Syntrophobotulus glycolicus DSM 8271: one gene and its partner. The main gene of each other region encodes a partner of the protein of the gene in region 2 in a complex. Links are inferred from orthologs where the notes say so. Each region holds a gene or a part of one and is shown on either strand. Other genes may lie near its edges. The genes, in order: pfkA and rny.

Region 1 (15,677 bases), 150 kb from region 2 along the record:
TACTGCGATAAGCGTACCAATAATTCCGATGATCAAAGTCATAATCAATGAAAGATTATCGACAAATAAATTATGTGTTGCATGTATTTCGCTTCCATGAGCAACTTCAAACCAAATGACCAGCACAGCTCCGATCAGCATCAGAAGTGCGGCCAGAAATTGCTTATAACGAATGGAAATCCCGATGATCAATGCAGCCAGAGCCACCTCGATCGCAAACATGCCCAAGCTGATCTCATGAGCATATTCTCCAGCCTCAAAATATACTGCCCCCGTTTGAAAATACTGTACAACTAAAAATAATGAAGCCGCAATAATGGCAATTGATGATGCTCCAACGATTATTTTCCTGATGAACAGTTGTGGCAGAATGAGCAAGAGAAACGCTACAATTATCGGAAAAAGTATTAAAAAAACCATTGTGTTCATGTTGGCATCCTCTTTCCCCTCAAGTAGAATTTAGCGTAACCATAGAATACAGAAACCAGACACTTGAAACAGTCCAATGCTTCATATTGGACAATAAGAATCTCCTGTTTCTTCCAATCACTCCTTTCAATTCAATATCGCTCTATTCGACGATATTACGTTTTTTATATGAAGAAAATAGGCTTACAAGTCATGTTTATTATAATGATAATCCGTCATAATAGCAACTGATATAGATAAACTTTTCACAATGCTTTCCTAAAATTTATTGTTGTTCATCAAAACGCTCTGCCATATTCAAACTATTCTGCTAATATTATAAACAGAATCTTGCATTTCTATAAATAACCGGATTAAATTTACAAAGATTAACGCATTTTTCCATTTACCTTCAAGGAATTCTATCCTAATCTCATTTGATCAAGCAAGCAAATCAGCAATAAAAACTGGCGGTCATCCCGTCAGTTTTTATTAGCTACTTTCCCTTATTTCGCGTTTGCCAGAGCCAATATCTCAGTTACGACGATTTCAGTTGCTTATCCCTTTCTTTCTCTTCAGCCTGATATGATTTGAGCTTAGCCACCAGAGCATCTGTCAGCCGGGAAGGAACTTCTTCATAGTTATAGAAGCGGAAGGTAAATGTCCCCCTGCCCTGGGTAATCGAGCGCAAATCTATGGCATACCGCATGAGTTCCGCTTGGGGCAAATGGGCTTTAATGACTTGCTCTTTGCCGTCAGGCTCCATGCCTAAAACCTTGCCCCGTTTCGTATTCAAATCCCCGATCACATCCCCCATGAATGCTTCCGGAACACGAACCTCAACTTCGGCCACCGGTTCCAGCAGGACAGCCCCGGCCTGTTCGGCACCTTTACGGAAAGCTAGGATCGCGGCCAGCTTGAACGCCATTTCCGAGGAATCCACACTGTGATAGGAACCGTCATAAAGTGTAAATTTGACATTTGTCATGGGATAACCGGCAAGAAATCCTTCATTCATGGCTTCGCGCAAACCCTTCTCCACAGCGGGAAAATAGTTGCGCGGCACAGATCCTCCAAATATCTCTTCCTTAAATTCAAAATCCTTGCCGGGATTGGGCTCGATTTTTATCCATACATGTCCGTACTGCCCATGCCCGCCGCTTTGCTTCTTATGTTTGCCTTCAACCTTTACTGTCTTTTTGATGGTTTCCCGGTAAGGTACCCGGGGGACGTCCATCTCTACCGCAACCCCGAACTTGCGGAGAAGTTTTTCACTTACGATATCTAACTGGGTCTCTCCTCTGCCCGATAGGATGGTCTGTTTTGTCTCGGTATTTTTTTGGACACTGATTGTCGGGTCTTCATCCATCAGGCGATTCAGGGCTGTGCCCAGCTTATCTTCATCTCCCTTGCTTTTCGGCTTAATGGAGACCGGCAGACAGGGCAGGGGAAATTTGATCCCATCCAGTTTGACCATTTGGTCTTTACCGCAAAACGTGTTTCCGGTCTTCGCTTCCTGAAGCTTGGCGATCACAGCGATATCACCGGCAAATACCTTTGCGGTGTTTTCCTGATTTTTTCCTCTGAGGAAAAATATCTGGCCCATTTTTTCATCGGCTTCCCTTGTGGAATTATACACAAGCGTTTCGCTGGAAAATGAACCGCCATATACCCGAAAAAAGGACATTTTCCCCAAGTAGGGATCGGCCAGAGTCTTAAAGACCAATGCTGCTTTATCTTCAATAGGAGCCGGAGCCGGGACATAATCCACTACAAATTGGGTAAGCTCTTGCACCCCTATATTTTTTTCCGCGGAACCAAAAAGGACCGGAACGATAATATTCTGAGCCAGGGCTTTTTGCAAAACTGTTTTCAGCTCGGCATCCGTAATCTGTTCCCCGTCAAGATATTTCATTAAAATATCATCATCGGCTTCAACTACTGTTTCCAATAAAGTATCCTTAAGAATTTCAGCCTCATCACTGTATTCCGGAGGAATCTGAGACTGTAAAATATCGATGATTCCTTTAAAGTTTTCTTCTTTTCCTACAGGTATCTGCATCTGGACAAAATGGGTCTGAGGATACGCCTGCTTGAGTTCCTCAAGAATCTTTTCGGAGGCGGCGTTTTCCCGATCCATTTTATTGACATAGATGATTCTGGGCAGTTTCTTTTCCTCCATCATGTCCCAGATCATTTCCGCCTGAACCTCCAGTCCGCTTGCCCCGCATATGACCAGGACCCCTGTTTCCGCTACCCGCATCGAGCTGATCACTTCACCGATAAAATCCGCATAACCCGGTGTATCCAGAACATTGATTTTTACTCCGTTTGACTCAACAGGAACCAAAGATGTGCTGATCGAAATCCTGCGCTGAATTTCTTCCTGCAGATAGTCTGATACTGTGTTTCCATCAGCAACTTTGCCTATTCTGTTTATTGCGCCTGAATGAAAAACCATGACTTCAGCCAAAGAAGTTTTGCCACTGCCTCCGTGGCCCATTAGACAGATGTTACGAATATTGTTGCTTTCGTAGATCTTCAAATGTCATCTCCCCTTTGCTAAAATTTCTGAATATTGAAATTGATCTTATTATAGATCATTTCCCTACAATAAGATATGTTTTTTAAAAATTTGGAAAATGAGGTGTTGTCCGCTCCATTTAATTATTCTGAACTCTTAGGTATTTGCTTTGATCCGGCCGCATAAGTTGAATAAACGCAATGCTGATTTTCATTATGCCCAAGGAGATGCCCATGCCGAAGAAAAGCTTAATTCAAGGTGCCATCATTCTCTTTTTAGCGAATTTGTTTAACAGGATACTGGGCTTCATCTATCAGTACTTAATCATGAAATATGTCGGCAGCGAGGCCTATGGCTTGTACCAGATGGTCTTTCCCCTCTATATGACAATTTTAGTTTTTTCTACCGCGGGGATTCCTTTAGCGGTCTCTAAAATGATTGCGGAAAAGATTTCTTTGGGCCGGGAGGGGGATGCCGCAAGAATATTCCGGGTTGCCATCCTGCTCCTCAGCTTTTCCTCTGTTGTGGTTACCCTACTCATCTACATCAATACTCCTGTGATTGTTGCCAAGTGCTTCCCGGACGCCAGAGTTTTTTATGTCTTCAGAATATGTATTCCCGCGATCTTCATTGTTTCGGTCTCTTCTGCTTTCCGGGGCTATTTTCAAGGTCATCAAAACATGGTCCCTTCCGCCGTCAGTCAAATCTGCGAGCAATTATTCCGGATTGTCGTCGGCTTTTATTTGGCCATCAAGTTTTTGCCTTATGGTATCGAATTCGGGGCCGCCGGTCTGGCCGTTGGTATGCTGGTCGGAGAGTTCGCCGGTCTTTTCGTGATCATGATTCACTACCTGATCAGCCGAAGAAAGCGTACTCACCGTCCCCAAGCGGTTACCCGCTACCATGAGATCATCAGAGAAATGTTCGGTCTCTCCCTGCCTGTTACCGGAAGCAGACTGGTTTTCAGCGGCCTTTCCGCACTCGATGCGGTAATTATCCCCCGTCAACTGCAGGCAGCCGGTTACTCTTTAAGAAAGGCAACGACACTTTTCGGTGAACTGAACGGGACAGCCTTCACTTTGCTTGCCTTTCCCAGTGTCTTTACTTTTGCCCTGGCGACTTCTCTGGTCCCGGCCATTTCGGAAGCAGTGGCAAAAAAAGAATACAGGCTGGCCAGATCCCGCTGCTCAGACTCCATCCGCCTGACCATTCTGATTGGGCTCCCCTGTATTGTGATCATTTATTGCTTTGCCGATCTGTTTGCCGGTATTTTTAACAGCTCCGATATCGCACCGATTCTGAAACTGCTTTCTCTAGGGGGAATATTTACCTATCTTCACCAAACCACAACAGGGATTCTGCAGGGACTTGGCAAAACCCATTTGCCCCTCGTTCATTCCGTGATTGGCGGCATGATCAGAATTCCCCTGATGATTTACCTGACTGCGATGCCGCACTTGGGTCTTACCGGCACTGCCGCCGCATATTTAATCGGGTTTTTCATCGTCGCTGTTTTGAACATGATTGCTGTCAATCATTATATTAAATTGAATCTGGACTTCGAGAATATTATTCTCAAGCCCTTGATCGCCGGAGCCGGGATGCTCCTGCTGGTGTTTCTTTTCCTCCGGTTTGCCTTACAGACTGTTGCCGGCAGTCTTTTGATCTCAGTGGCCGGATTAATCGTTTATTTCAGTATTTTGCTTTTTAACGGCGGCATGCGTAAACAGGACCTAAACAAAATCCCCATTCTCAATAATCTTTTCAAATAGAAGAAATGTTCATCACCAGCCGATGTGCTTTCCTTCATTCATTAAGGTTCCCCTTAGAGCCACCTTCTGAACTTGTCCTTCCATTGCCAATAGGAAAACAAAATCAAAACCGCACCGATAATGACGAACAATATCTTATAGATCACATATAGCTTGATTACCGACAGTAAAGATAACACTAAGGCAAACAGTGCCGGTAACACAATGATGATTCTCAGATTAAGAGGCTTGCCCTTTTTTCTGGATGATAAAAAGATAAAAAATAAAACAATAAAATAGAAGAAAAAAATGCCTAATTTCATTCGTTACTCCGTTCCCTCCGGCTCCATTCAGACAATACCTTTATTTGCTCATCGTCTGTCAAGTCACTGTGCAAAGGCGTAATCGAGACATAACCGTCTTTTATCGCCATCAGGTCCGTATCCGGATCATCCTGAGATATGATTGAACCGCTGGTCCAGTAGTAGACCGGACCGAAAGCGCTTTCCTGACACTCAAATTTATTATCATAGATTGTCTTTCCCAGTTTGGTGATCTTCATTCCCTTCCAGTCTTCCTGATGACTGCCGGGAAAATTAATATTTAACAGGCTGGCTCGGCAGTTCTGAAGAAATTCCTCCTGGCCGATCCATTCCCTGATTAATCCCGCGGGTTCCGTATAATCCACCATCTCGCTTTGGGCCAGGGAAACCGCAATTGAAGGGACTCCCAATAGAACACCCTCCATGGCCGCCGCCACTGTTCCTGAATAAAAAACATCACTCCCCAGGTTCCAGCCATAATTTATGCCGGAAATCAGCAGTTCCGGCTTTTGGGAAAAAAGATCCCCCTGAAGAGCCAACTTTACGCAGTCGGTAGGTGTACCGTCAACTGCAAAACCATATACGTTTTGTCTCAGCTCATATTTTGTCACAAATAACGGCTCATGGATCGTGATTGAACGGCCTGTCGCCGATCTTTGCCCGGCAGGGGCCACTATGGTTATTTCATGCTTATTTTCTTTGCTCAATTCCTGATACAACGCCCTTAACCCGGCCGCAAAATACCCATCATCATTCGTCAGCATGATTCTCATGAAAATCTTTAATCTCCTTGCGTCCCCTTCATTCCCCAGGGATTTTCATCACCGATTGTTATTTTCCCATGATCAGAGAAAAAGCTTCCGCTCTGGTTGCCGAGCTTGTTTGAAATATTCCTCTTACTGCTGAGGTTACTGTTTTGGAGCCGGGCTTTTTAATTCCCCGTAAGGTCATACACATATGTTCAGCCTCAATGACCACCAGAACACCCCTGGCTTCCAAAGAATTCTTTATGGTATCGGCAATCTGGGTTGTCAACCTTTCCTGAAGCTGGGGCCTGCGGGCATAGCCGTCAATCACTCTGGCCAGCTTGGATAACCCTGTCACTTTACCGTTGCGCGGGATATACGCGACATGAGCCTTTCCGAAAAAAGGAAGCAAATGATGTTCACACATGGAATACATCGGGATATCCTTGACAATGACCATCTCTTCATGGTTTTCATCAAAAATCACTTGCAGGTGCTTACTTGGATCATCATGCAAGCCCGCAAAAGCTTCCGCATAAAACTTCGCTACTCTTTTCGGTGTATCGATCAATCCTTCTCGTTCAGGGTCTTCACCAATTGCTTCGAGCAGCATACTTACCGCCTGTTCCAGCTTCTGAGTATTGATTTCCATTCCTATTGCCTCCTGTTATTGCGTCAATGACTAAAAACCTTTCTTCATATTATAATACATCTAAGCAAATTCTAAAAATTCTTTGCTATGGTTAAGCTAAGCCATAAGAGGCATTGTAACAATCAACGGCAATAGAGTGCTTCTCCATATTGTCGTAAACATTCCCCAGCAGCATCCAGGCTCCCCCATTATTGGGGTTAACATCCAGGATCTTATTCAAATGGACGATCGCTTCATCCCACATTGCCCTTTTGACCAAACACACACTTAAATTATAGAGTATGGTCTGATCATCCGGGGACATGTTCAAAGCGGAGCGGTAATAATCGATGGCTTTCCTGAACCTGCCCATATGATAGAGGATAAAGCCCAGATTATTCAACATAATGTAATCATGATTATTTAAGAGGTACGCTTTCTTTAATAGGGAATAAGCCTCCTCAATTTTATTGTGATTACTTAATATTCCGGCCAGATTACAAAGGACATCGTAGTTGTGCGGTTCATATTTTAAGACTTTCCGGTAAAGTCTTATTGCTTTATTTACCTTTCCGCTTTGAGCAAGACAATACGAATTTCTGGCCAGCAGCTCTATACTCCCCCCACACCTGATTGCTTTGGCAAAGCATTTGCCGGCATAGTCTATATGATTGAGTTTAAGCAGTGTCTCCGCCTTCATCTCCCAGCAATAGGAGTCGAACGGCCTGATTCGGCAGCAGCCGCAAAAACAGTGATAAGCTTCCTGATAATCTCCTTTGGTAAAATAAAGGCTGCCCAAACGAAGATTGGCTTCAATATGCTGCGGGAAGGCTCTGATCGCTTTATTCAGGCACTCAATCGCCTCCCCTTCCTCGTCTCTTTCAAAATGAATGTTTGCCTTGATGTTCCATAGATCTGCTGTCGGTCTGTCACGGGTCAAAGCGCATTCAATGTTTTCCAGAGCTTCTCCCAGCTTTCCCAGCTCATAACAGCATTTTGCCAAAAGGGGCCAGACCTCATTCTGATTTGCCAGCCTGTGCCCATTCTGACCTATCATCACTTTACGTGACAAGTGCTGATAAGCTTCCGCCCAAGCGTCGTTCTCGATCAAAACCTTGATTTCAAGTAGAGATAACTCCTCAGTTCCTTCTTTCATTTTACCTAAAACATTTTGGTAAACGCTTTTCTTCCTGCCGGTTAATAACCAGCGGTATTCTTCCATCTTCCCGGACAAAAATGGTTTGGTCACAAGAGCCTTGCGCTGAAGATTGGCAATGAGAGATTCGATCATCATCGTCATAAACACTCCTTTCCTCTATGGGGGATATTCTTGGAAAGGAGCTTCTATCCCTCCCTGCCATGACGATTTTCAATCCCGAAATTGTGCCTGAATCAGCGGCCAAATCAGATGATGTTTATTTTTTCGTAATTATTTACGAAAATATGTATAATAACATTAATAAGAATTTTTATCATGATTAGGAGTTTATATGTTTAAAATCAGGTTGAAGCTATTGATCTTCATTTTATTCCTGTCCTTCATCCCGCTTAACGGCTGTAACATATTTAAATCAAAGGATGCAGATATCGAAAGAATATCCCCCTTATCACCCGACTCTGTCCTTTTTGATTCCCAAGCGATAAAAACTCTGACTATCAATATGATTAATCATGCCGCAAAATCCGTCTATCTTCAGCAGTTTGCCATGGATGACCAGGACGTGCTGAAGGCCCTTGTGGAAAAGGCCCATCAGGGAATAGACGTCAAAATTCTATTAGACCCCTGGCAAAGAGAAAATGAAAATACCCTGAATTACTTAAAAAATGAGAATCTTTCCGCCCAGCGGTATCCATCTGAAAAAGGACAGTATGACAGGGTAAAATATATGGTTGTTGACAACCAGACTGCTGTCTATTACGGGGCGCCTCTGACCTCCGCCGGGTTCAGCACCCATACGGTTGCTGTTCAATTGAGCGGTACCAGTGTGTCAACCATTTCTAATTCTTTCAGCAAGGATTGGGAATCTACAACAACGAACAAGCTCTCGATTGACGAGAATCCTTCTCTGATCGAAGATCAGATTACCTTTTCTGTCAACGCCGGAATTAAACAAACCCTGCTCAACCGGATCAAGGCTGCCCAATCAACAATTTGGATCGAAGTAGATCAGCTTACAGACACAGAGATTAAAGATGCCTTGATCGCCGCCCAAACACGCGGCTGCACTGTTCAGATCATTGTCAACCCTTCCTCTGCCCCCGGCGGGTCGACTTCCGTCAATGAGATGAAGAACTCCGGTATCGCTGTCCGCAGCTATAAAAACCCGGCCAACCTGCCTCTGGGCTTTAACTGGGCCATCTTTGACCAGAAGACCGTCCTCATGAGCAGCTCCGGCTGGACATATTCTGCTTTTGTCATGTGCCATGAATCCTCGATCACCATCCCGTCCCCTGATATTGCCGCTAAAGTCAGCAGTGTCTTTCAGCAGGACTGGGAGAAGGCGACTCCGTAAAAGACACCCACAAGAAAGCTAAAATGGACAGAAATTATTCTGTCCATTTTAGCTTAAGGGGGACGTTAACGAAACTATCGTCTCGTTAACGTCCCCTTTTTTTCGCCCTTTTCAGGGAATTTTTTACTTGTTGACCAGCTTATCTTCAACATCCGCTACTCTGTCCTGCAGTACGGAAATCGTCATCTCCTGAGTCCTGATTCTTTGCCGGAGCTGTTCCAAAAGATTGGACATACTCTTAATCTGCCCGATCAGCACCTCTACATTATCTGGATCTGTCTTTATCTCAGAAAATTTATTCTTTTCCTTATCGGCTCCATCTCTGGTCTCATTTAAGTATTTAAATTTCCCGTAACGGGTATTCCTCCCTTGTTCAACGGCAATGATCCCATCCTCTTCCAGGATCTGAATCGCTTTTTTCAGAGTTATGCTGGCGACCCCGGTTTCCATTTGTATTTCCGAATAGGCGGCTTCAAATTCCTTTCCTTCATTTTTTTTCGCTAATTTCTCAAAACAATCAATAAACTTTTTATATGTCTTATCCTTAAGTTTCAATTCCTTCATCCTTTCACTAAAGCTGTATTCTTTTTCACGATATTTTATGTTATTTATACTTTTTTTCTCTGATCAATATAATTATATATTCTTTGCCCCAAAAATTAAATACAAAACGATAAATATTAAATTTCAGATATTGGTTATTTCAATTCTTTGTCTATTCTGTTCATGATTTCTTCATCTATTTTGTAAGAATGTTCTTCTGCGGGAAAAACTCCGGTTCTTACATCTGCACAATAACGTTTTAAGGCTTCAACCGCTTTTATTCCTAACGTGTCATACTGTTTCACAAACTTGGGCACAAACTTATCGTATAAGCCCAATAAGTCATGATAAACGAGAACCTGGCCGCTGCACTCATTGCTCGCGCCGATTCCTATTGTCGGAATATCTATGGCTTCCGTAATTTTCCCCGCCAGCTTAGCCGGAATAGCTTCTAAAACCAGCATGAAAACGCCTGCCTCTTCCAGAGCGCGGGCATCATGAAAAATCCTCCGGGCACTGTCATAGTCCTTCCCCTGAACCTTGAATCCTCCCAATTTCGTGATGGTCTGAGGCGTTAACCCGATGTGTCCGACAATCGGAATCCCGGCTTTGACAAGGGCTGCCGCCATCTCCCTGATCTCCTCCCCGCCTTCCATTTTCACCGCGTCCGCTCCGCCTTCTTTCACCAGTCTTGCCGCATTATGCATAGCGTCCTCAATCGTCGCATAACTCATAAAGGGCAGGTCCACAACGACAAAGGTATCGTGAGCTCCCCGCCTTGCCGCTTTGGCATGGTGCAGCATTTCCTCCATGGAAACGGGCACTGTAGATTCATATCCCAGCACAACCATTCCCAAAGAATCTCCCACCAGAATCATGTCGGCCCCTGCTTTTTCTACCAAGCCGGCACTGGAATAATCATATGCGGTGACCATTGTAATTTTTTCTTGTTGGCGGGACATCTTCCAGAAATCAAGAATCGTTTTCTTCATCATCCAAACCTCTTTGTTTTTATTCTCAGATAAATATTATCCGGACCACAAGACATAAGCCTTATCTCCCAAGCATATTTTGTATTGTTACAATGTTGCTGCGGCAAGGAGGTAACTTCATGGAAAAAACATTTCAGCTTTCCTTAATCATCAAAGGTCTTCTGGTTTCTGCCGTCATTTCGCTGATTTTGTCCCTGGTCCTTTCTTTAATCTACTATTTCTCCGATCTATCTGAGTCCGTTCTTTTCAATTTTTTGTGCACCGCCCTTGGCGTTTTTGGCGGAAGCCTCTTTATTTCTTATAAAGCAGGTTCAAAAGGCCTGTTTTACGGTCTCGCCGTCGGAATTGGTTTTGTGATCTTTACGATGATCCTTTATTTCGTGTTCAGTACAACCGCTCTATCCTGGCTGGTTTTAGGCGAAAAATCCGCTGTTTCGATTTTTTCCGGGTGCCTGGGCGGTATGACCGGGGCTGTTATCCGCCGTTAGCCGGATGTCTGCTTTTGACTTTAAGATACCCCAGAATGATTATGGCTAAAATAATTGTTACCGCACTGGTCCATTGGGCAGCTGTCCAGCCAAACAAGTATCTGATGCTGTCCCCTCGGAGATACTCCAGAAACATCCTGCAAAAATTATAAGAAACAAGGTAAAAGAGAAAGATAAACCCCGGAGTCCACTTTCTGATCTGTAAAATCAGAAGGATGGCAAAAATGACGATATCAATCTGCCCCTCCCATATTTCCGCCGGCCAAAGAGGCTGAGCCCCATAGGTCTCGGCTGCTATCGTCTGTGAAGGGTAGAGGATTCCAAAATTCCCTCCGGTCGGCGCTCCGAAAGCGTCTCCATTTAACAGATTGGCATCCCTGCCGATACTCTGCCCCAAAATCACAGCCGGGGCCACTAAATCGGCAAATTCCCAAAATGGCAGCTTATTCAGCTTAACATAGAGAAATCCGGTTATTAATGCCCCGGCAATTCCGCCCTGAATAGCCAGGCCTCCATGCCAGACAGCCAGTATTTCTCCCGGGTTTGCACTGTAATAGGCCCAATCAAAGAAAAATACTTGCCAGGCCCTTGCTCCGACCAGGCCTCCGATCAGGACTAAAGGGGCAATATCCAGAATGTGAGGAATGTACTCCTCCTTTTTTTGCACCTTGGCTAAGAAAACAGCTACACCGACACTGAGAACAAAGGCCAGAACCAGAACCGTTCCATAGGCCCGGATCGGGAAACTTCCAAGATGAAACCAATATTGATGCATGTTTAACCTCCAGTTGTCCAAGTCAAGGCAATCCGGTCTCCCCGATTGAGTTCGCTTGAATAATCCGCATGCTTACCATTGACCATCATCAGCAACCTGGCATTTTCCGGTCTCTTTTCCAGATCAAGATAATGCGCCAATACATCTGCCAGAATCGGTTTTTGTTCAAAAGCCGCCGCTCTGATCTCCATCCCGTTCTCCAGAAACTCTTCACCATTCATCTCTTGACCACGATAATAGAACTTCACTTCTTTCGGCGGCAGCAAGGTTTCCTCATTATTGACGAAAAAGTTCATGGGCTCCGGTGTATAGTTTAATTGGTTTAAATTGATTCTTTTCGGAATATAGACAACATCGTCTTCCTCCTGCAGCAGGTATTCTTCCGTCTCAATTTCTCCGTTGACATAGTAATCAAGTTTACTGGAAATGATTTGTTCCGACCCATTAATCCAGATGCTCAGCTTTTTTTCTTTCATTTCCGGCAGCTTTTCCCGTTCGATGAGCTCTCCCAACGTCACGGTTTCTTCCAATTCAATTTTCGCGCCGTCTTCTAGCCAATCTTCCAGAGAGGCCTTTTTCTCATTAACCTTAAGGAGAGGAGCCAGCTCGATTTCCTGACCATTGACATAGACCTTCTTCTCCGGCAAGACTTCAAGAACCTCTCTCAGCCTGACCTTCGCATCACTGCCCTGGGTAGCGGGAACAAACTCGATGACATCATTAGGGGCTAATTGCCGGTCTAAGCCTGCCGGCTCGCCATTTACCATGATTTCCGCCTGGCCGCCCAGTCTTCCCTTGATCACCTGCATATTGCCATTTACCCAAAAGAGTAATGCCAAGCCCGGTTTGCCCGAAAAAAACCTTGGATCGAGCCCCGCGGCCAACAGGGCTTCCGCTACCGTAGCAAGATGAGTCTCAAAAATCGGAACAGATTTCTCATTTACACCGACCGTATAGTATTTTAAACCCTTATCCTCCAAGGCTGTGATCCCTATCCCTATGGGTGTAATGACATCTGCTCCCTTCAATGAGGAGTCGCCTGTAATCTGTGTCAATCTTTCTCTGATCTGAATACCTACTCTTGCTTTAGACAATTGCAGTTTCTCTGCAATGCAGTCGACCAGATTGGGAGTCAGACTCCCGCCGCCGATCAAAATGAGGGCCTGAGGCGGTTTACCGTTTAAATCCAAAATTTCCTTGCTGATTTTTTTTGCTAATTCATGGACACAGGGCTGAATCAATTCTTCGATATCTTCTTTATTTGAAATCGTCTCCTGACCGAAAAAATTACTAAAGATAAATTCCGTGTCTGTTGATAATCTTCTTTTGACATCCTCCCCTTCCTGAAAATCCAGCAGATAATGCGTGCAAATCGCCTCTGTGATTTCATCTCCGGCCATCGGGACCATACCGAAGGAAAAGAAGGTCCCTTCATTTGTCAAGGCAATATCTGAAGTTCCTGCCCCAATATCAACCAGAGCGAGGTTCATTCTCCGCATATCCTGTGGTATTGCTGCCTGCCCGGCCGCAATGGGCTCTAAAGTCAGGCTCTGCATTTTCAGTCCCACTTTTTCCAGAACGGACAACAGCCCGTCGACAACTGTACGGGGTAAGAATGTTGCGATGACTTCAACACCGATCTTTTTTCCACGCTGTCCGGAAATTCTGGATAGCTGCTCATCCTCAACACTCTGGGAAACCGTACTGTAACCCGCACAATAATAAGCGGATTCTTTCGCGGGATCGATCATGGTCTCTATTTTTTTCCTGGCTTCCTGCACTGCCTCCATTTCCAGGGCCAGAATATCTTCCTGCCGCCAATGCATAATATAGGTTTCTTCCCGGACCGCGGAAGCCGATTCTGTTTTTAACGCTCTGCCGGCGGCAGCCACAGCCACCTTATCCAAAGTCATACCGGTTTTTTGCTCAAGGCTGTTCTTCACTTCTTTAACGGCCTGGGCCACTTCTTCCACATCGTGGACCTGACCATCATACATCGCCCGTTGTCGATGTTCAGTTCTGGCACTCGCCAGGATCTCATAACCCGCTAAATTTTTCTTCAGCACCAAACCCATAACCACCCTGGTGCCGATATCCAACGCAAAAACAGTATCCATTTCCAACACCTCGTCTAAGAGCTCTGCTTCGTCTAAATTGCCAGCTCATCTGCAGTTTGATAAATCTTTTCTTTAGAGTATGGTTTGGGCGCAAAGGCAATATCCAGGCTTTTGGTGACGATTTCGTTTCCCGAAGAAGCGATCATCACTTCCGACTGTCCTTCCAGCAGGGCCTCTACGGCCTTGGCCCCCATAAGACCTGCCAGCACGGCATCCGCTGAAGAAGGAGACCCGCCCCGCTGCACATGTCCTAAGATGGTCACCCTGTTTTCAAATCCTGATTGATCTGTGAGCTGTCTGGCAATATCGATCACATTTCCAGCTCCTTCAGCCACCATAATAATGCTGTGGTTCTTCCCTCTTTGAAATCCTCTTCGCAATTTTTCACTGATTTCTTCCAGGTCAAACGGAATTTCGGGAATTAAAATCGATTCAGCACCCGTGGCCAACCCCGCGTGCAGAGCGATATCCCCACAGTTCCTGCCCATTACCTCCACCACAAAGACGCGTTCATGAGAAGTGGCCGTATCCCTTAATTTACTTACGGCCTCGACGACAGTATTTACAGATGTATCGAATCCGATGGTAAAATCTGTTCCATTAATATCATTATCGATCGTACCCGGAATCCCGACGACCTTGATCCCCAATTCGGCTAATTTTTTTGCTCCCCGGTATGTACCGTCTCCGCCAATCGCCACCAAAGCGTCTATTCCTCTGGCAATAAGCTGGTCTGCCGCCAGCTTTTGCCCTTCGGGCAAAAGCATCTCCTTGCACCTGGCGGTTTTCAGGATCGTTCCCCCGCGATGGACAATATCGGCTACAGAACCAAGTTCCATTTGCGTGATCTGACCATTGATCAAACCAGCAAAACCATGGTATACGCCAAAAATCCTCAGATTATGAAATATTCCCTTCCTGACGACAGCTCTTATCGCCGCATTCATCCCCGGAGCATCTCCTCCGCTTGTCAACACGGCAACCTTATCAACAGCCCGCATGCCTATCACTCCATATCTTCGTCATTTTTACTCCGGACTTCCCTATGAGGAATCCCGCAGAAGTTCCATGGTATTTTTCAGATTTACCGGCGATTTCAACATGATCTGATCAATATCTATTTTGCCGGAAAAAAATTGTTGATTGCAGTACCTGATGAACTCCTGTATTTCCAGTTTTTCCGGCTGAAAAACCGGTATGCTCACCGAGCTTAATAATCTGGAAGCAAACCTTTCTCCCAGGTAAGCAAAGGACAAATGAAGGCCCGAACAGGATATGGCGAACTTTCCGCCTTGAAGAATAATTGAGTCATAGGTATAGAAAAGCTCTTCTATTGTTCTCTGTTTTCCGGTCAGTTTATGCAGATCATCCAGAATGAAAAGATCAGCTTTCCGAACTTTGTTTCGGAAAGCTTTTATTCTCCCGGCAGATAAGGTGTAAGCAAATTCCCTGGAAAATTTTTCAGCCTGGTAATAAATTGTCCGATACGGTTCGTTTTGCATTTTATGATACAGACTTTTCAGCAGTTCACTTTTTCCGACCCCGTCATCTCCGTAAATGATCACAGTCTGCGGACCGTTCTCCATGGAGAACCTGTCCAGGGCCTTAAACGCAACTTCATTAAATGTGCTGATGAACACCCTTGTCACCCCTGGCAATCATTGTGCCGACGCTTTTTGACGGCAAGATTAATACGTTTCCAGATAATTGTCTATTTCCCATTGATGTACGGCAATCCGGAAATTATCGTACTCTTTTTGTTTCGCTTCAATAAACCTGTTCATAATATGCTCGCCCAAAGCTTCCTTAATCACATCGTCCCGGCCCAGCTCCTCCAGCGCTTCGGCCAGATCGCCCGGCAGGGAA
Region 2 (15,718 bases):
CCGGGAGATGTGGAGGATGCGATTTGCAGATTGGCCCAAATGGCCAGAGCGGCCGGAATCCATCTGATTGTCGCGACCCAAAGGCCTTCTGTCGATGTCATTACCGGTTTGATAAAAGCAAATATTCCATCCAGAATTGCTTTTGCCGTGTCTTCACAAATCGATTCCAGGACAATTCTTGATATGGCTGGAGCAGAAAAGCTTTTAGGCAGAGGGGACATGCTTTATAACCCTATCGGGATGAACAAGCCGCTCAGAGTCCAGGGCTGCTTCTTATCCGACCGGGAAGTGAAAAATATCGTTGATTTTTTAAAGAAGCAGGCAGTGCCTGATTATATGGAAATACCTGAACGGAGTATTCAAACCAAGAACAAGGTGGAGCAACCTGAAGATGAATTGTTTTATCAGGCGGCGAAAGTATTTCTGGAAAATGGTCAGGCTTCGGTTTCTCTTTTACAGAGAAAATTAAGAATTGGATATACCCGCGCAGCAAGATTGATGGATCTCATGGAAGAAAAGGGAGTGGTCGGCCCTTATGAAGGTTCTAAACCGAGGGAAGTTCTGTTAAGCTGGAGCCAATTTGAACAAAAATATAAGAGTATTGAAGAAAATCAAGCATAAATAAAAAGTATCAAAAAAATTTGCTGATCGAAGAAGGAATAAAAAAATTTTTGCAGAATAAATTTTTTTGCTGAAGAATAAGATATAATAAAGAAGGAAAAGCATTTTTAATAGATTTTTGGCAATAACAGTTGGATATTTAAAGTATTTCTGTATCTATATAGGTGGTGATTAAAATGGCGGGTGAAGGAATCCTCCTCAAAGAAGCCCGAAAAGAGAAAGGATTAAGCCTTGAAGATGTCGAAAAACAGATTAAAATAAGGCCTTTCTATTTAAAAACTTTGGAGGAAGAAGAATATTCCGCACTTCCCGGGACAACATATGCAAGAGGTTTTCTGAGGACCTATTCCAAATTTTTAGGTCTTGATTCCAATCAAATCATTGAGATGTTTAATTCCTCGTTTCCTAAAGATGAGGAAGAGAAAGTTGAGAAGGTATTATCCCCAATTCCCAGTTCTTCAGTTTGGTTTAAGCCCGCTGTTTTGTTCACGATGGCTTTTATCGCCATAGGGTTTGTGGTGGGGATTACCTATATCACAAAAATCAAGGAAAAACCTGATATCGGCGGATATATCCCCGCGCCTTTGCCTGCTTCCCCCCAGACCCAGGAGGGCTCCTCTCCTTCTAATGAAAGCGATCAGGTAAACCCGCAGGGTTCGGAAACAGAAAAAACAGATGGCCTGGTTGCAGAGGTGACATTTAAAGAAGATTGCTGGCTTCAGGTCAAAGTCGACGGCAAAACTGTTGTGGACGGTTATAAGGTTCAAGGGGAAACACAGAATCTTCAGGGGAAAGAAAAGATAGAATTTGTGACCGTTGGTAATGCGGGAGCTTTGATGATCAAGGTTAACGGAACCCAGCTCGCGCCCCTCGGTTCATCTAAACAAGTGGTCAGAAATTATGTGATTACTCCGGAATCTCTGGCAAAAAATGATAGCATCAGCTGAGCAGAGACTTTGGACGAGATTTTTTATGCCTTGAGCAGAGGCATTTTTTTATGAAAAACTTAGGAGATATGTTTTATGAGACAGTCAAGACGAATAATGAGACTGCTATTGCCGGCGTGTTTAGTCTTTTCCCTGGTTATGGCAGGATGTAATAAAGAGAGTGTCACGAACGAAATTGTCAGCAGGGGACCGGGAGCGATCAGCGGTATGGTCACGATTGCCGGATCCACCTCGGCCCAGACTCTTTCACAGGATTTAGGTTCGATTTTTATGACCAAAAACCCTAAGGTATTGATTAATGTTTCCGGAGGAGATACGGCGCTGGGCATTCAGGCAACACAGAACAAAACCGTAGATTTCGGTGCCGTGTCCCGCGAACTGAGACCTGAGGAAACAGGCCTTGTAGCTGTGAAAATTGCTTATGACGGTTTGGCTATAGTTGTTAATCGGAATAACCCTGTTTCAGAGTTAACCATTGAACAAATTCAAGGGATATACAATGGGAAGATGACAAACTGGAATCAAGTAGGCGGAAAGGACGCCCCCATTTTATTATTGAACCGGGAGGAAGGTTCCGGAACTCTTGAAGTGTTCCGGGATAAGCTGCTGGGGAAAGAAGCGGGTAAAGCGGGAACCGTTTGCAACTCCTCAAGTGCTGTTGTGGAAGCTGTGAGCAATAACCAAAATGCTGTCGGCTATGTTTCTTTCAGTGCTGTTGATGATAAAGTCAAGGATTTAAAGATCAATGGGGTTGAATTGACGGTCAAGACGATGAAAGAGAAAAAGTACCCGCTGATCAGGCCCTTATATTATGTCTACAGCGAAAGCTCACCGCTCAGTGAACAGGCCCAGTCTTTTCTGAACTTTATCTTCAGTGAAGAGGGACAGCGGATTATTGGAACCCATGGATACAGTCCCTTAAGCTGAGCTTGAAATAGATTGTTTATTTTATGAAAAAATAGGCATATAATTAATAAGGTCATTTTCCGAAAGCATTCAAATTAAGCAAGTATTTTTGACGGATTAAAATCGAGGAGTGGACAGTTGAAGAAAAAAGTCGCGGTGATTAATTTGGGCTGTCCCAAAAATCAAGTTGACAGCGAAGTTTTAGCAGGTTTTTTGGTCCGAAAATATCAGCTGGTTGACGAGCCGGCCAAAGCCCATATCATCATTGTTAATACTTGTACCTTTATTGATGAAGCGAAACAGGAATCAATCAATGAGCTTTGTCAAATGGTGGAGTATAAAAAAAATGGGATTTGCGAGAAAGTCATTGCTACAGGTTGTATGGCACAGCGTTACGGTAAAGAGCTGATTGAGGAAATCCCGGAACTGGACATGGTTCTGGGCGATGGCAACCTAGCCAATATCCTAGATCATATCGAGGAAGCAAAAGACAAACGTTTGCTCACCTGGCAAGAAACACAGAGCTTTCTTTACGATGAAAAAATGCCCCGGCAAAGGTTTGAAGAAAGTCATTATGCCTATATTAAAATTGCGGAAGGATGCAATAACCGTTGCAGCTATTGTGTCATTCCACAGATTAAAGGTTCTTACCGCAGCCGGACAAAAGAATCTATTCTTGGGGAAGTAGCGTGGCTGGCTGAGCAGGGTGTGAAAGAAATCATCGTTACGGCTCAGGATACGACAAGATACGGTATGGATATCTATCAAGGGCTGGAATTGGCTAATCTGCTTGCGGCAATCGCAGAGATTGACGGAATTGAATGGATCAGGCTTCTTTATTGTTACCCGGAAGTGTTCACGGATGAATTGATTGAAGTGATGAGGAAGGAACCCAAGATTTGCAAATATTTGGATATTCCTTTGCAGCATGCCAATAATAAAATCCTTACGGAAATGAACAGAAGATATTTGAAGCAGGATGTCGAAAGGCTGATCAATAAATTAAGAAAAGCCATACCTGATATTGTCTTGCGTACGACCTTTATTACCGGGTTCCCGGGAGAGGGAGAAGAAGAATACGCCGAACTGCAAAATTTTGTCCGGGAAATGAAATTTGATCGCTTAGGTGTTTTTGCCTATTCGCGCGAAGAAAATACTCCGGCCGGAATGAGAAAGGATCAGGTTCCTGAAGAAGTGCGGGAGGACAGAAAGAACAGACTGCTGGAACTTCAGGCTGAACAGGCTGAGGAAAATCAAAAGAAATGGATTGGAAAGACCGTCAAAGTCCTCTTGGAGGAACGGCTCGATCATACCCAGTGGCTGGGACGCAGTGAGGGTGATGCCCCGGAGATAGACGGGCAGGTTTATGTCAGGGCGCAGAAAAAAGAATTCAGTACCGGAGATATGATTGAAGTCACGGTTACCAACGCAGATATTTACGATTTGGAAGGAGAAGCAAGATGCTAAATCTTCCGAACATCCTGACATTAGTCAGAATCGTTATGGTTCCGGTTTTTATGGTCATCCTTCTGTTGAAATTGCCGGGAGGCAAGACGTATTTTGCCTATCAGAATTTCGTGGCGGCGGCGATTTTTATCATTGCGGCAGCTACCGACGGTCTGGATGGGTTTATTGCCAGAAAACTTCATCAGGTGACCAATTTGGGGAAATTTTTGGATCCCCTGGCAGATAAATTGCTGGTTTCTGCCGCATTGATATCGCTTGTACAGATGCATAAAATTTACGCCTGGATTGTCTGGGTCATTCTGGCCAGGGAATTTGCAGTCACAGGTTTACGGGCCATAGCGGCTGCCGATGGGGTAGTCATCAGTGCCAGCAAGCTTGGGAAGATCAAAACTGTTTCCCAGGTAATCGCCATAAGTATAATGCTGTTAAATGACTGGCCTTTCTCCTACCTGGGGATTTATCCGGGAAAGCCTTTAATTTATCTGGCTTTGGTGTTGACCATAATTTCCGGGGTGGATTATATTGTTAAAGCACGTAAGTTATTAAGCAAAAAAGATATCGGGAAGGTCAGAAAAACAATCAGGGCATCAAGGATCATCCGGAAAAAGAAATAAGAACGATTTATCGGAGTAAGGAAAGCAAGAATTACCGCAAAAGGAGTATTCTTGCTTATTTATTTTGACGGAATGAAGCGCCGATTCGACAAAAAAATCATCCGACAAAGAAAAAACGGAATGATCAAAGAAGGATAGGGTATAATGACAAATACATCAAACCTGTAGGAGGATATGTCAATGAAAGCAGAGATCATCTCGACAGGAACGGAGCTTCTTCTGGGAAAAACGTTGAATACCAGTGCAAATTACATCACCGGGCAGCTTTCAGGTCTGGGCATTGAAGTCGATTACCATACGACAGTAGGAGATAATAAGGAGAGACTGCAAGAAGCATTAAAACAGGCCATACATCGGTCTCAGCTGGTCTTTCTCACCGGCGGAACGGGCCCTACGGCCGATGATATGACAAAGGACCTGGTTGCGGAAGTCCTGGAACTGAAAATGGTTTTTAACCAGGAAACAATGGAAAAGATAAAGGACTTTTATTATGCGGAAAAGAAAACCCCTCCAGGGTCGGACAAACAGGCCTGTTTTCCCGAAGGTTCTCAAATCGTGCCCAATTCGGTAGGGACGGCGCCGGGGGCGATTATCGAAAAAGAAAACCACACCGTCGTTATTTTACCCGGGCCTCCGGGTGAATTGCAGCCAATGTTTGAGCAGCATATTTTACCGGTTTTGCGGCATAAACTTGAGAACCATTGTGAGCGATTGTATACCAGGATTTTAAAAGTCTTCGGCCTGCAGGAAGCGGAATTGGAAAAGGAGCTTCAGGGACTGCTGGGACAAAAAAATCCTTTTATCACATTGATCGACGGCCATACCTTTATGGACCTTCGTTTAACGATCAGGTCAAACGATCAATCGGAAGCCTGCAGGCTTCTGGATTCAGAAGAAGCAGAAATCAGGAAAAGGCTTGGCAGCAGGATATTTGCTGTGGATAACCAGACCCACGCATCTGTGACCGGAGATTTGCTGCGGCAAAATAAACTTACCGTTTCAACAGCGGAATCCTGCAGCGGGGGACTGCTGGGAGGGGCAATAACCAATGAAGCAGGCAGCTCCGATTATTACCTTGGAGGGGTGATTACTTACGCTAACGAGGCCAAAGAAAAGCTTATCGGGGTTCAGGCCGAAAGCCTTCGAAAATATGGGGCGGTCAGTGAGACTGTGGCGAAAGAAATGGCCGAAGGGGTAAAAAGAGCTCTGGGATCTGATTTGGCGCTGGCAACAACCGGCATTGCCGGGCCGGGCGGCGGAAATGATGAAAAGCCGGTGGGCCTGGTGTATATTGCTTTGGCGACTTCTGAACATACTGAAGTAAAAAGGTGTCTGTTTAACGGGGACAGAAAATCCATCAGAAACATGACGGTTGAAACAGCAATCAATATGCTGAGGTTGTATTTGCTCGAATAAGGAAAAATAAGAAAAGATTTTCTCTAATCAGAAAAAACCGTTTGACAAAAAGTTTGAAGAATTATTATAATAAAATAAATCGAACATATGTTTTGTTTCTTGGAGAGAATTAGAGGAGGATACAGAGAAATGTCAGGTACAGATAAACTCAAAGCCTTGGATATCGCTTTAGGACAAATAGAGAAGCAGTTTGGCAAAGGAGCAGTCATGCGTCTTGGCGAGGCTTCAACAAAAATGGCGATTGAAGTCATTTCTACCGGGGCCTTGGCTCTGGATGTGGCACTGGGAGCCGGAGGAGTGCCCCGAGGAAGGGTAGTGGAAATCTATGGACCGGAATCCTCAGGAAAAACTACAGTGGCTTTGCATGTGATAGCTGAAGCGCAAAAGGCGGGCGGAGTTGCGGCCTTTATTGATGCGGAGCATGCTCTTGATCCCGAGTATGCCAAAGCACTTGGTGTGAACACGGATGAGCTGCTGATATCACAGCCCGATACGGGTGAGCAGGCTTTGGAAATCTGTGAAGCTCTGGTTCGAAGCGGAGCAATTGATGTTGTAGTGATTGATTCGGTGGCGGCGCTTGTGCCGAGGGCGGAAATCGAAGGGGAAATGGGAGATTCTCATGTTGGCTTGCATGCCAGACTGATGTCTCAGGCCCTGAGAAAGTTAACGGGAGCAATCAGCAAAAGCCGGACCTGTGTAGTGTTTATTAATCAAATACGGGAAAAAGTCGGGATCATGTTTGGCAACCCGGAGACAACCACAGGAGGCCGGGCTTTGAAGTTTTATGCTTCCGTAAGGCTTGAAGTGAAAAAACAGGATGTGATTAAGCAGGGACAGGATGTGATCGGAAACAGAACCAGAGTAAAAGTAGTCAAGAATAAAATTGCCCCTCCTTTTAATCATGCGGACTTTGATATCATATACGGGGAAGGTATCTCGCGGGAAGGCAGTCTGGTAGATTTGGGAGCGGAAACAACGATAGTAACAAAATCGGGGGCCTGGTATTCCTATCAGGGGGAGAGGCTTGGGCAAGGAAGAGAAAGCGCCAAGGAATATTTACGCGATCATCCTGAGGTCAGGCAGGAAATAGAAGCAAAGATACGCGAGAAGCTATTGGTTAATAAAGGCAAGAGTCCTGCAAGCAGTGAAGCTGATCCGGAAAGCAGCGAAGAGTAGCGAAAGGAGCATTGATGAAGAGCGCTCTAAGCGAAGCCTTGAAAATCATTTCCCGCCGTATGGTCACATCAGATCAGCTTGAGACCAGGCTGAGCGGGAAAAATTATCAAAAGCAGGAAATCAAAGAAACGATAGAGAAGCTGAAAGCTTGGAATTATCTTGATGACAGGCAATATGCCGAGGCCTTTTGCAGAGCAAAAGCCGGAAAGTATTCGCGGGCTCGCATAAGACAGGAACTGGTCGTCTCAGGGATAGGAGAAGGAATAATTTCTGAAGTGCTTGAGAGGCTTTATCCGGAAGAGGCTGAATATGCTTATCTCAAGAGCATTCTTTCTAAATACATGGAAGAAGAAAAAAATAAAATGGCAAGAAGAGAAGCCAAAAAACAAGCCGAGAATATCTGCCAAAAAGTTGGACAAAGATTATACCGAAAAGGGTATCCTTATCGTTCTATTCAAAGAGCGCTTGAAGAATCAAATCATATTTAAAGAAAAAAGAGAAACAAATTAATTCGTAAGAATAGAAAAAACATTTTTGTGGCATTCCTTCAAGGAATGCCGCTTGACATTGCAGTTACATTTCATTAAACTAAAATTTGTAGACTTTGTCTCTTGAATTAATAACCTTAACGGTTTCTCTTATATATTTTTTTCTTGAACATGGAGTGCGTGACAAGTAAAGATATTTAAATATACAAAGGGAAAAGTATATCCTTGTTGGGTTAGAATGAAAGAGGCTGGTCATACCAGTTTTTTTTAGTGTTAATAAAAATTTATTTATTCATTTATTACTAAGGAGGTGAAAAATGTGGGATCATCAGCAATATTTGGCGTATTAGGCATATTAGCTGGGTTGCTGGTTGGTGCTGTTGCTGGTTGGCTTGTTCGCAGAAACGTTGCTGAAAAGGCGATTGGCTCTGCTGAAATAGAGGCAAAAAAGGTCCTGCAAAATGCGGAGGCCAATGCCGAAGCGAAAAAGAGAGAATCTGTTGTAGCTGCAAAAGAAGAAGTAATGCAGATCCGGAATGAGGTTGAAAAAGAAACCCGGGAACGCCGGAGTGAGTTACAGAGAATGGAAAGGCGTTATCTGCAAAAAGAAGAGACCCTGGAGAGAAAAATTGAGGCGATTGAAAGAAGAGAAGATCATTTAATTAAAAAAGAAGCAGAAGCCGAAGAACATAAAAATGAACTGAAAGAACTTGTCAATAAACAGATGGCGGAACTGGAAAGATTATCAGGACTCACACCGGAAGAGGCAAAACAGATTCTGTTAAAAAGTGTTGAGGATGAGGTCCGCTATGAATCCGCCATAATGATTAAGGAAATTGAGGGCAGGGCAAAAGAAGAGGCGGAGAAAAAGGCAAAAGACATTATTTCTCTCGCTATTCACAGATGTGCGGCCGATCATGTGGCAGAAAGTACAGTATCGGTTGTCGCCTTACCCAATGACGAAATGAAGGGCAGAATTATTGGACGTGAGGGCAGAAATATCAGAGCATTGGAAACCCTTACAGGAATAGACCTGATCATTGATGATACTCCTGAAGCCGTGATTCTGTCCGGATTTGATCCAATAAGAAGAGAAGTGGCCAGATTGGCCTTGGAGAAGTTGATTGTCGACGGTCGGATTCATCCGGCCAGAATTGAAGAAATGGTTGAAAAATCGCAAAAAGAAGTTGAACAGAAGATTCGTGAGGAAGGTGAACAAGCCACCTTTGAAACAGCTGTACATGGAATTCATCCCGAAGTGATTAAATTGCTCGGTCGTTTGAAATTCAGGACAAGTTATGGGCAGAATGTGCTCAAACATTCTATCGAGGTATCACACCTTGCGGGACTGATGGCCGCGGAATTAGGTGTTGATGTTCAGATTGCCAAACGCGCGGGGCTGCTGCATGACATCGGTAAAGCTGTTGATCATGATACAGAAGGAACTCATGTTGAAATCGGCGTAGATATTACCAAGAAATATAAAGAATCCTGGGATGTGATTCACGCAATCGAAGCTCATCATGGCGATACAGAGCCCAAGACAATCGTCGCAGTATTGGTTGCGGCCGCCGATGCGGTTTCTGCCGCACGTCCGGGGGCCAGACGCGAGACACTGGAAACATACATTAAACGTCTTCAAAAACTGGAAGAAATTGCAGAGAACTTTGAAGGTGTCGAAAAATCTTATGCCATCCAAGCCGGAAGAGAGATCAGAATTATTGTGAATCCGGAGAAGATTGATGATGTATTGGCACCGAGAATGGCTCGCGATATTTCTAAAAAAGTCGAGGAAGAGCTTGATTATCCCGGACAGATCAAAGTGGTGGTTATTCGGGAAACCAGAGCTGTTGATTACGCAAAGTAATTCCTGATCTAATTTTTGATTTGTATGATCATTGCTCCAGCACAAGGCGGGTGTCTGAAAAGATTACCTGCTTTGTTCAATGATTCGGGTTATATTACCAATCAATCCGAGAAGGACATCTCATGATATTTGCAGAATAATCAAGGATATATTTTATATTCAGAAAGAGAATAGGAAGGAAATAAGATGTCTGTTCATGATCCAGTCAATATGAGTAGCAGTTATAGCAATTATTCCGCCAACTTGTTGGTTTCCGCTTTGCTGAGATATCCGGAAATAGGCACGATGAGTTGTGTGCGGGAAAACCAGGCTTTGGTCATAAAATTCATCGTTACGGATGATCATAACTATGAAAGCTTAGAGAAAAAGCTTAGGCAGGCGTTGGAGATCTATCATAAAATCGAAGGAAGAAAAATGAGTCTTTTTGAGATGAATATTCAGGGATCTGATCCAAGTATCCTGGTGATTAAAAGAGATATTGCCAGCATGTCTCAGACTGAAATGAATCTTCTGGTAGAGATGATCAAAATGGAATGCGGAAAAAATTTAGTTCAGGAAGAAAGCAACCTGCCGGAAGATGATATCATTTTTCAGGACGAGGTGATTAATCATATGCTGGCTGTGCTTCGTTCTAATGGTACTGAAAAAAGCTTTACGGCAGTACGTGAAGAGGGAAAAGTACTTGTATTTAATGGATAATGATTCTGTTCGATTGGGTGGTGAAACGGGTGAATGTTTTATTTATTGGTGATATTGTTGGAAAACCAGGAAGAGAGGCAATCAGGAAATACCTGCCTGAACTTCGGGATGAGTACAAACTGGACTGTGTCATTGCCAATGCGGAGAATGCTTCCGGCGGCAGGGGTCTGACGAAGGATGTGGCCCGGGAGATCTACCAGCATGGAGTAGATGTGATTACGATGGGTAACCACGTATGGGATCAACGAGAAATTATACATTTTATTGATGAGGACAATAAACTTGTCCGTCCCGCCAATTATCCCAGAGGGGTACCGGGAAAGGGTTTTTTGGTGTGTTCTAAAAATAAGATTAAAATTGGGGTCATTAATCTTGCCGGGCGGGTTTTTATGACCCCGCTGGAAAATCCATTTACCATGATCATTTCTTTAGTCAATAAAATCAGGGAAGAAACCCCGATTATTTTAGTTGACTTTCATGCAGAAGCCACATCGGAAAAAGTCGCCATGGGATGGTTCCTTGATGGAAAAGTCAGTGCGGTATTGGGAACACATACGCATATCCAGACAGCCGATGCCAGAATATTGGACAATGGAACAGGCTATATCACGGATGCGGGGATGACCGGCCCGCGGAATTCGGTTTTAGGAGTCAAAAAAGAAATCATAATCAATAATTTTCTAACTCAAATGCCGGCCAGATTTGATGTGGCAGACGGAGCTGTCCAAATCAATGGCGTCTTTTTAGAAATTGATTCTCAAACAGGTAAAGCGAAAAAGATACTCCCTCTTCAAAGATATTAAAAAACTAATTAATAGAATTAATTGAAAAAAATTCAAAAAACTCTTATTGGATAAAAAGGATTTTTTTTCTATATCACGAATATGTATAACATGAAGTGGAAATACATGTAAACGGTTAATAGGAGGTATTTTGAATGGATGTCTTAAAAGTCTCAGCAAAATCAAGTCCAAATTCTGTGGCAGGAGCGTTGGCTGGGGTCATTCGAGAAAAGGGCGGGGCCGAATTACAGGCTATTGGGGCAGGTGCGCTTAATCAGGCAGTTAAAGCAGTTGCGATTGCCCGAGGATTTGTTGCTCCCAGTGGAGTTGATCTGGTTTGTATACCGGCTTTTACTGATATCCAGATTGAAGAGGAAGAACGGACAGCGATTAAACTAATTGTTGAGCCGAGATAAATGAGTATAAAAAACCACCTGCCTTTGGGCAGGTGGTTTTTTATACTTGATGAAGAATATTAATTTGACGGTCATGGAGGTACTTATGGGGAAATTCCGGATTATTGACGGTCATTGTGACAGTCTTGGCCAGTTGGTTTCAGGGGAAAGGAGTCTTGTGGAGGAAACTTTGACAGGGCACTGGGACCTCGTCAGGGCCCGCAAAGGAGATATTGCTCTGCAGTTTTTTGCCGCTTATATCGAAAGTGAATACAAGCCATTTCTGGCGCGGCACAGGGGTCTAGAGCTGATCGAAGCAGCCCTTGCCTTTGTTGACCGCAACAAAAATGATGTTTGTCTGGTCAAGGATAAAGAAGATCTGGCCAAACTGGGCCAGGAGGATAAAATAGGATTATTGTTAAGTGTAGAAGGCGGAGAAATTCTGGGGGAAGATCTGTGGATGCTGGATATTATTTTTCGCCTTGGAGTCCGCAGCCTGGGATTGACCTGGAATCAGCGCAACGCCATAGGTGACGGAGTAGGAGAAAGGGAGAGCTGTGGCAGGTTGTCCAATTTCGGGAAAGAAGTCATAAAGAAAATGAATGCCTTGGGAATGTTAATCGACGTTTCCCATCTCAGTGAACCTTGTTTTTGGCATGTGCTGGAAATTTCCGATCAGCCGTTTATCGCTTCACATTCCAATGCGTATTCCGTATGCGCTCATCCCCGAAATCTCACGGATCACCAGTTACGGGCGCTAAGAGACAGAAAAGGTCTGACCGGAATAAATTTTTGCCCTGATTTTGTAAAAATGAACGGCAAAGCGTCAATCCCGGATTTGGTTGAACATATCTGCCATATTGCGGAAATCGCGGGTATTGAGACTATTGGACTGGGATCGGATTTTGATGGAATTGAGGAAACACCCCGGGGTTTGGAATCGGCCGCAAAGTATCCGGCATTGCTGGAAGAATTAGATAAAGCTGGTTTTAGTGAAGAAGAAATCCAGAAAATATGCTATGAGAATTTTGAAAGAGTGCTGAATGATGTGCTAAAATAGCTTCATATTCTAATTTACGCTGAAAGGGCAAAAAGGATGGCAAATAGAAAGATGAAAATGAACATTGAAGCTGATCTGCATTGCCATACAAACATGTCCGACGGCTTGATGGATCCGGCGGAGGTTGTGAGGATCGCGGCCCAAAAAGGCTTAAGCGCCCTTGCGATTACAGACCATGACACGATTCAGGGCTTTGCCGAAGGGAAGAAAGCAGCTCTGCAATACAACATAGATTTTATTCCGGGCATTGAGATTAATACAGATTGGTGTGGCAGGGAAGTTCATATTCTCGGCTATGGGATTGATCCCGAATCCCGGGAATTCAATCATAAGCTTGCTGTGATCAGAGACAAACGCAAGGAGAGAATCAATAAAATTGTGGAGAAGCTCAGGGGATTGGGCCTGGACATTAGCATTGAAGAAGTGGAGAGTAAAGGAAAGGGAGTATCTATCGGCAGGCCTCATGTAGCTCAAGTATTGGTTGACCGGGGTTATGCCCGGAATGTAAAAGATGCCTTCAGCAATTATTTGGGGATAGGAACGCAAGCCTATGTGCCGAGATACAAGCTGAAACCCGAAGAAGCCATTGCGATGATCAGAAAGGCAAAAGGGGTGGCTGTACTGGCCCATCCCGGAGCGCAAGGTCTTTTTTGGGAAATAAGCCGCTGGAAAGATGCGGGACTTCAAGGGATTGAGGTCTATCATCCTGAACATCATGAAGAGAGTATAGAAAAATATACAGGATTGGCAGCCAAAATGGGACTGGTGATTACCGGGGGATCAGATTTTCACGGGGAAAGCATTAAACCGGGAATCGGTATTGGCGACTGGGGAGTGGATAAAATCACGGTTGCCGGATTAAAAGAGTTGTTTAATCGCCAAATCTGCTGAGATTGGAGTAATAGAATGAACATTGCCCATAGAATTCAAGGATTTGAACAATCAATCTATTCCCGTCTGAAAGAATTGAAGGAAGAAATTTTTCGGGAAGGTACGGCATTAATCGATCTCAGTATTGGGACCCCGGACATGGCGCCGCCGGAAAAGATTAAAAGAATAATCAGCGATTGTGCTCTGGATTCAAAAGCTTATGACTATACATTAACCAGAGGCACGGAACAAATCCGGCAAGCTTGTGCAGATTGGTATAAAAGGCGTTTTGATGTTGAATTGGACCCTCAAAGTGAGGTTCTGCCCCTGATGGGCTCCCAAGATGGGCTTTCCCATATATTTTGGGCTTTTGTGGATAAGGGCGACTATGTGCTGGTTCCGGACCCCGGGTATCCGATTTATTCAGATGGGCTGGCTCTTGTTGAGGGAATTAAAGCACCCATGCCTCTGAAAGAAGAAAATCATTATTTGCCGGATTTATCATCGATCGATGGACATACTGCGCAAAAAGCTAAAATGATGATGCTGAACTATCCGAATAATCCAACGGCAGCAACGGCACCTCTGGATTTTTTTCAGGAGGTTGTTGCTTTTGCCAAAAAAAATAATATTATTGTTTGCCATGATGCCGCATACTCTGAGCTGTATTTTGAAGAGCCCAAGCCCCCGAGTTTCTTACAGGCCGAGGGGGCCAAAGGGGTAGGAGTGGAATTCCATTCTTTGTCCAAGACCTATAATATGGCCGGAGCAAGACTCGGCTTTATTGTGGGCAATGCAGAGATCATCAAAGCTTTGGAAACAGTGAAATCCAATATTGACTATGGGATATTCAGGCCCGTATTATCCGCCGGTGCGGCAGCATTATCGGGAATTTGTGATGAGGCGGCAAAACGAAACCGGGAAGTGTATAAGAAAAGAAGAGATATATGGATAGCAGGCTGTGCTCAGGCGGGATGGAAGATGCCGGTTTCCCAAGCATCAATGTATATCTGGGCTCCTGTTCCGACACAGCAGGATTCTTTTTCTTTTTCCAAAGACCTGGCTAAGGCCGGTGTTATGCTTATTCCGGGAGCGGCTTTTGGCAAACACGGTGAAGGATATGTGCGAATTGGCCTGGTGCAAGAAGAAAAGGAGATTGAGAAGGCGGTTGAAATTGTCCGGGATTTTTTAAATAAGAGGATTAAAAAAGATGCTTCAGGTATAGAATATGAATAAAATATATCTATATTTGGGAGCAGAAAATGAATACAATAAACCAAGAGACAATAAGCCTCAAAAAAAGGGTTCTGGAGCTGGAAAAGCAGCTTGATCATTTGAGATTAAGCAGAAGGGTCCTGATGGATCTCTTAGAACAGGTTGAGAAAGAAAAGGACAATTTAATGCATAAGCTGGGAAGGAAAACGCAAAAAAATCTCTTGACCGGGAAAAACGTCTGTCACAAACAAGGGGCAGTTTTAGAGATAAAAAATTACTTAAGAAAATCATAATTTTCATCAAAAACATATTGCTTTTTCCTTTCTGATCATATACTATAGTCTAAAGGTGATGAAACACTGTTTCTTATAGTAAAACGCTGATGGTAGGAGGGTTGCTTTGATGAAAAGAAACAAACCTGTTAGAACAGAAATAAGGACCTTAAATCGACTTAGGAGTTTAAATCAGAACTAATAAAAATTTTTTTATTAAAAATGAGAAACTGCGTTTTGTTATATGAAACAAAGTTTGCGGTTTTTAGTAAGTAATAGAGAAGCCCTAAGCAAATAATCTAAAGAAAATAAAAATGGCTATAGAGAATAGCGATAAAGATGGGTATCTGGTTAATTTTCAGCATAATATGAAACGAAGTTTTAATATGCGAAACAAAAGGTGCTAAAGTATTGATTTTAGATGGAGGGAAGAAAAATGGCTTTGACAGAACAAGAAAGAAATGAATACAAACAAAAAATAACAAATATAGCAAATAGCTTTCAATCCAAAAAGGCCAATGATCATCTCAGAAGCAGAACTGAGGAAGCGGAAGGAAGACTTGAATTTTGGCAGGAAAGGGCTTCAACGTTAAGCTGGTTCCAAAAATGGGATCAGGTTCTTGAATGGAGTTACCCTGATGCCAGATGGTTTGTCAATGGAAAGTTAAATGCTTCCTATAACTGTCTTGATCGCCATTTAGACAGCTGGAAAAAGAATAAGCCGGCTTTGATTTTTGAGGGGGAAAAAGGAGACCATAAGGTTTACACATACAAAGAGCTGCATGCCGAAGTAAACAAATTTGCCAATGTTCTCAAGTCGCGCGGTGTCCATAAGGGTGAGATTGTCACAATCTATATGCCCATGATTCCGGAAGCCATCATCGCAATGCTGGCTTGCGCAAGACTGGGAGCGCCGCATAATG

Evidence for each region.
Region 1: rny (region 2) and pfkA share a complex: the UniProt entries of both Bacillus subtilis proteins name them as parts of the possible RNA degradosome complex. The link is inferred for Syntrophobotulus glycolicus DSM 8271 from one-to-one orthologs.

Annotation. Positions count from the first base shown.
Region 1 is NC_015172.1:2,076,323-2,091,999, forward strand. What follows is about bases 12,829-15,677. They hold pfkA (6-phosphofructokinase), read right to left. Parts: upstream 14,813-15,677; coding sequence 13,844-14,812; downstream 12,829-13,843. Other genes in these bases: SGLY_RS10315 (cell division FtsA domain-containing protein), read right to left, coding at 12,829-13,811; SGLY_RS10325 (DnaA ATPase domain-containing protein), read right to left, coding at 14,855-15,451; glnA (type I glutamate--ammonia ligase), read right to left, coding at 15,500-15,677. Outside these bases: SGLY_RS10255 (NADH-quinone oxidoreductase subunit 5 family protein), read right to left, coding at 1-429; fusA (elongation factor G), read right to left, coding at 947-2,953; spoVB (stage V sporulation protein B), read left to right, coding at 3,166-4,704; SGLY_RS10270 (hypothetical protein), read right to left, coding at 4,758-5,006; 5'/3'-nucleotidase SurE, read right to left, coding at 5,003-5,779; GTP cyclohydrolase I FolE, read right to left, coding at 5,838-6,404; SGLY_RS10285 (tetratricopeptide repeat protein), read right to left, coding at 6,496-7,677; SGLY_RS10290 (phospholipase D-like domain-containing protein), read left to right, coding at 7,874-8,896; SGLY_RS10295 (hypothetical protein), read right to left, coding at 9,020-9,460; panB (3-methyl-2-oxobutanoate hydroxymethyltransferase), read right to left, coding at 9,595-10,431; SGLY_RS10305 (TIGR04086 family membrane protein), read left to right, coding at 10,551-10,919; lgt (prolipoprotein diacylglyceryl transferase), read right to left, coding at 10,906-11,694; more of SGLY_RS10315, read right to left, coding at 11,697-12,828. UniProt on the Bacillus subtilis protein: Catalyzes the phosphorylation of D-fructose 6-phosphate to fructose 1,6-bisphosphate by ATP, the first committing step of glycolysis.
Region 2 is NC_015172.1:2,228,802-2,244,519, reverse strand. Bases 7,339-10,228 are described here. They hold rny (ribonuclease Y), read left to right. Parts: upstream 7,339-7,954; coding sequence 7,955-9,502; downstream 9,503-10,228. Other genes in these bases: SGLY_RS11005 (hypothetical protein), read left to right, coding at 9,689-10,201; SGLY_RS17160 (regulatory protein RecX), read left to right, coding at 7,339-7,635. In the rest of the region: SGLY_RS11050 (FtsK/SpoIIIE family DNA translocase), read left to right, coding at 1-621; SGLY_RS11045 (helix-turn-helix domain-containing protein), read left to right, coding at 798-1,568; SGLY_RS11040 (phosphate ABC transporter substrate-binding protein), read left to right, coding at 1,644-2,495; 30S ribosomal protein S12 methylthiotransferase RimO, read left to right, coding at 2,613-3,941; pgsA (CDP-diacylglycerol--glycerol-3-phosphate 3-phosphatidyltransferase), read left to right, coding at 3,935-4,555; SGLY_RS11025 (competence/damage-inducible protein A), read left to right, coding at 4,736-5,971; recombinase RecA, read left to right, coding at 6,101-7,147; more of SGLY_RS17160, read left to right, coding at 7,162-7,338; SGLY_RS11000 (TIGR00282 family metallophosphoesterase), read left to right, coding at 10,231-11,004; SGLY_RS10995 (stage V sporulation protein S), read left to right, coding at 11,139-11,399; SGLY_RS10990 (dipeptidase), read left to right, coding at 11,485-12,438; SGLY_RS10985 (PHP domain-containing protein), read left to right, coding at 12,475-13,329; SGLY_RS10980 (aminotransferase class I/II-fold pyridoxal phosphate-dependent enzyme), read left to right, coding at 13,345-14,544; SGLY_RS10975 (hypothetical protein), read left to right, coding at 14,571-14,816; acs (acetate--CoA ligase), read left to right, coding at 15,232-15,718. UniProt on the Bacillus subtilis protein: Endoribonuclease that initiates mRNA decay. Initiates the decay of all SAM-dependent riboswitches, such as yitJ riboswitch. Involved in processing of the gapA operon mRNA, it cleaves between cggR and gapA.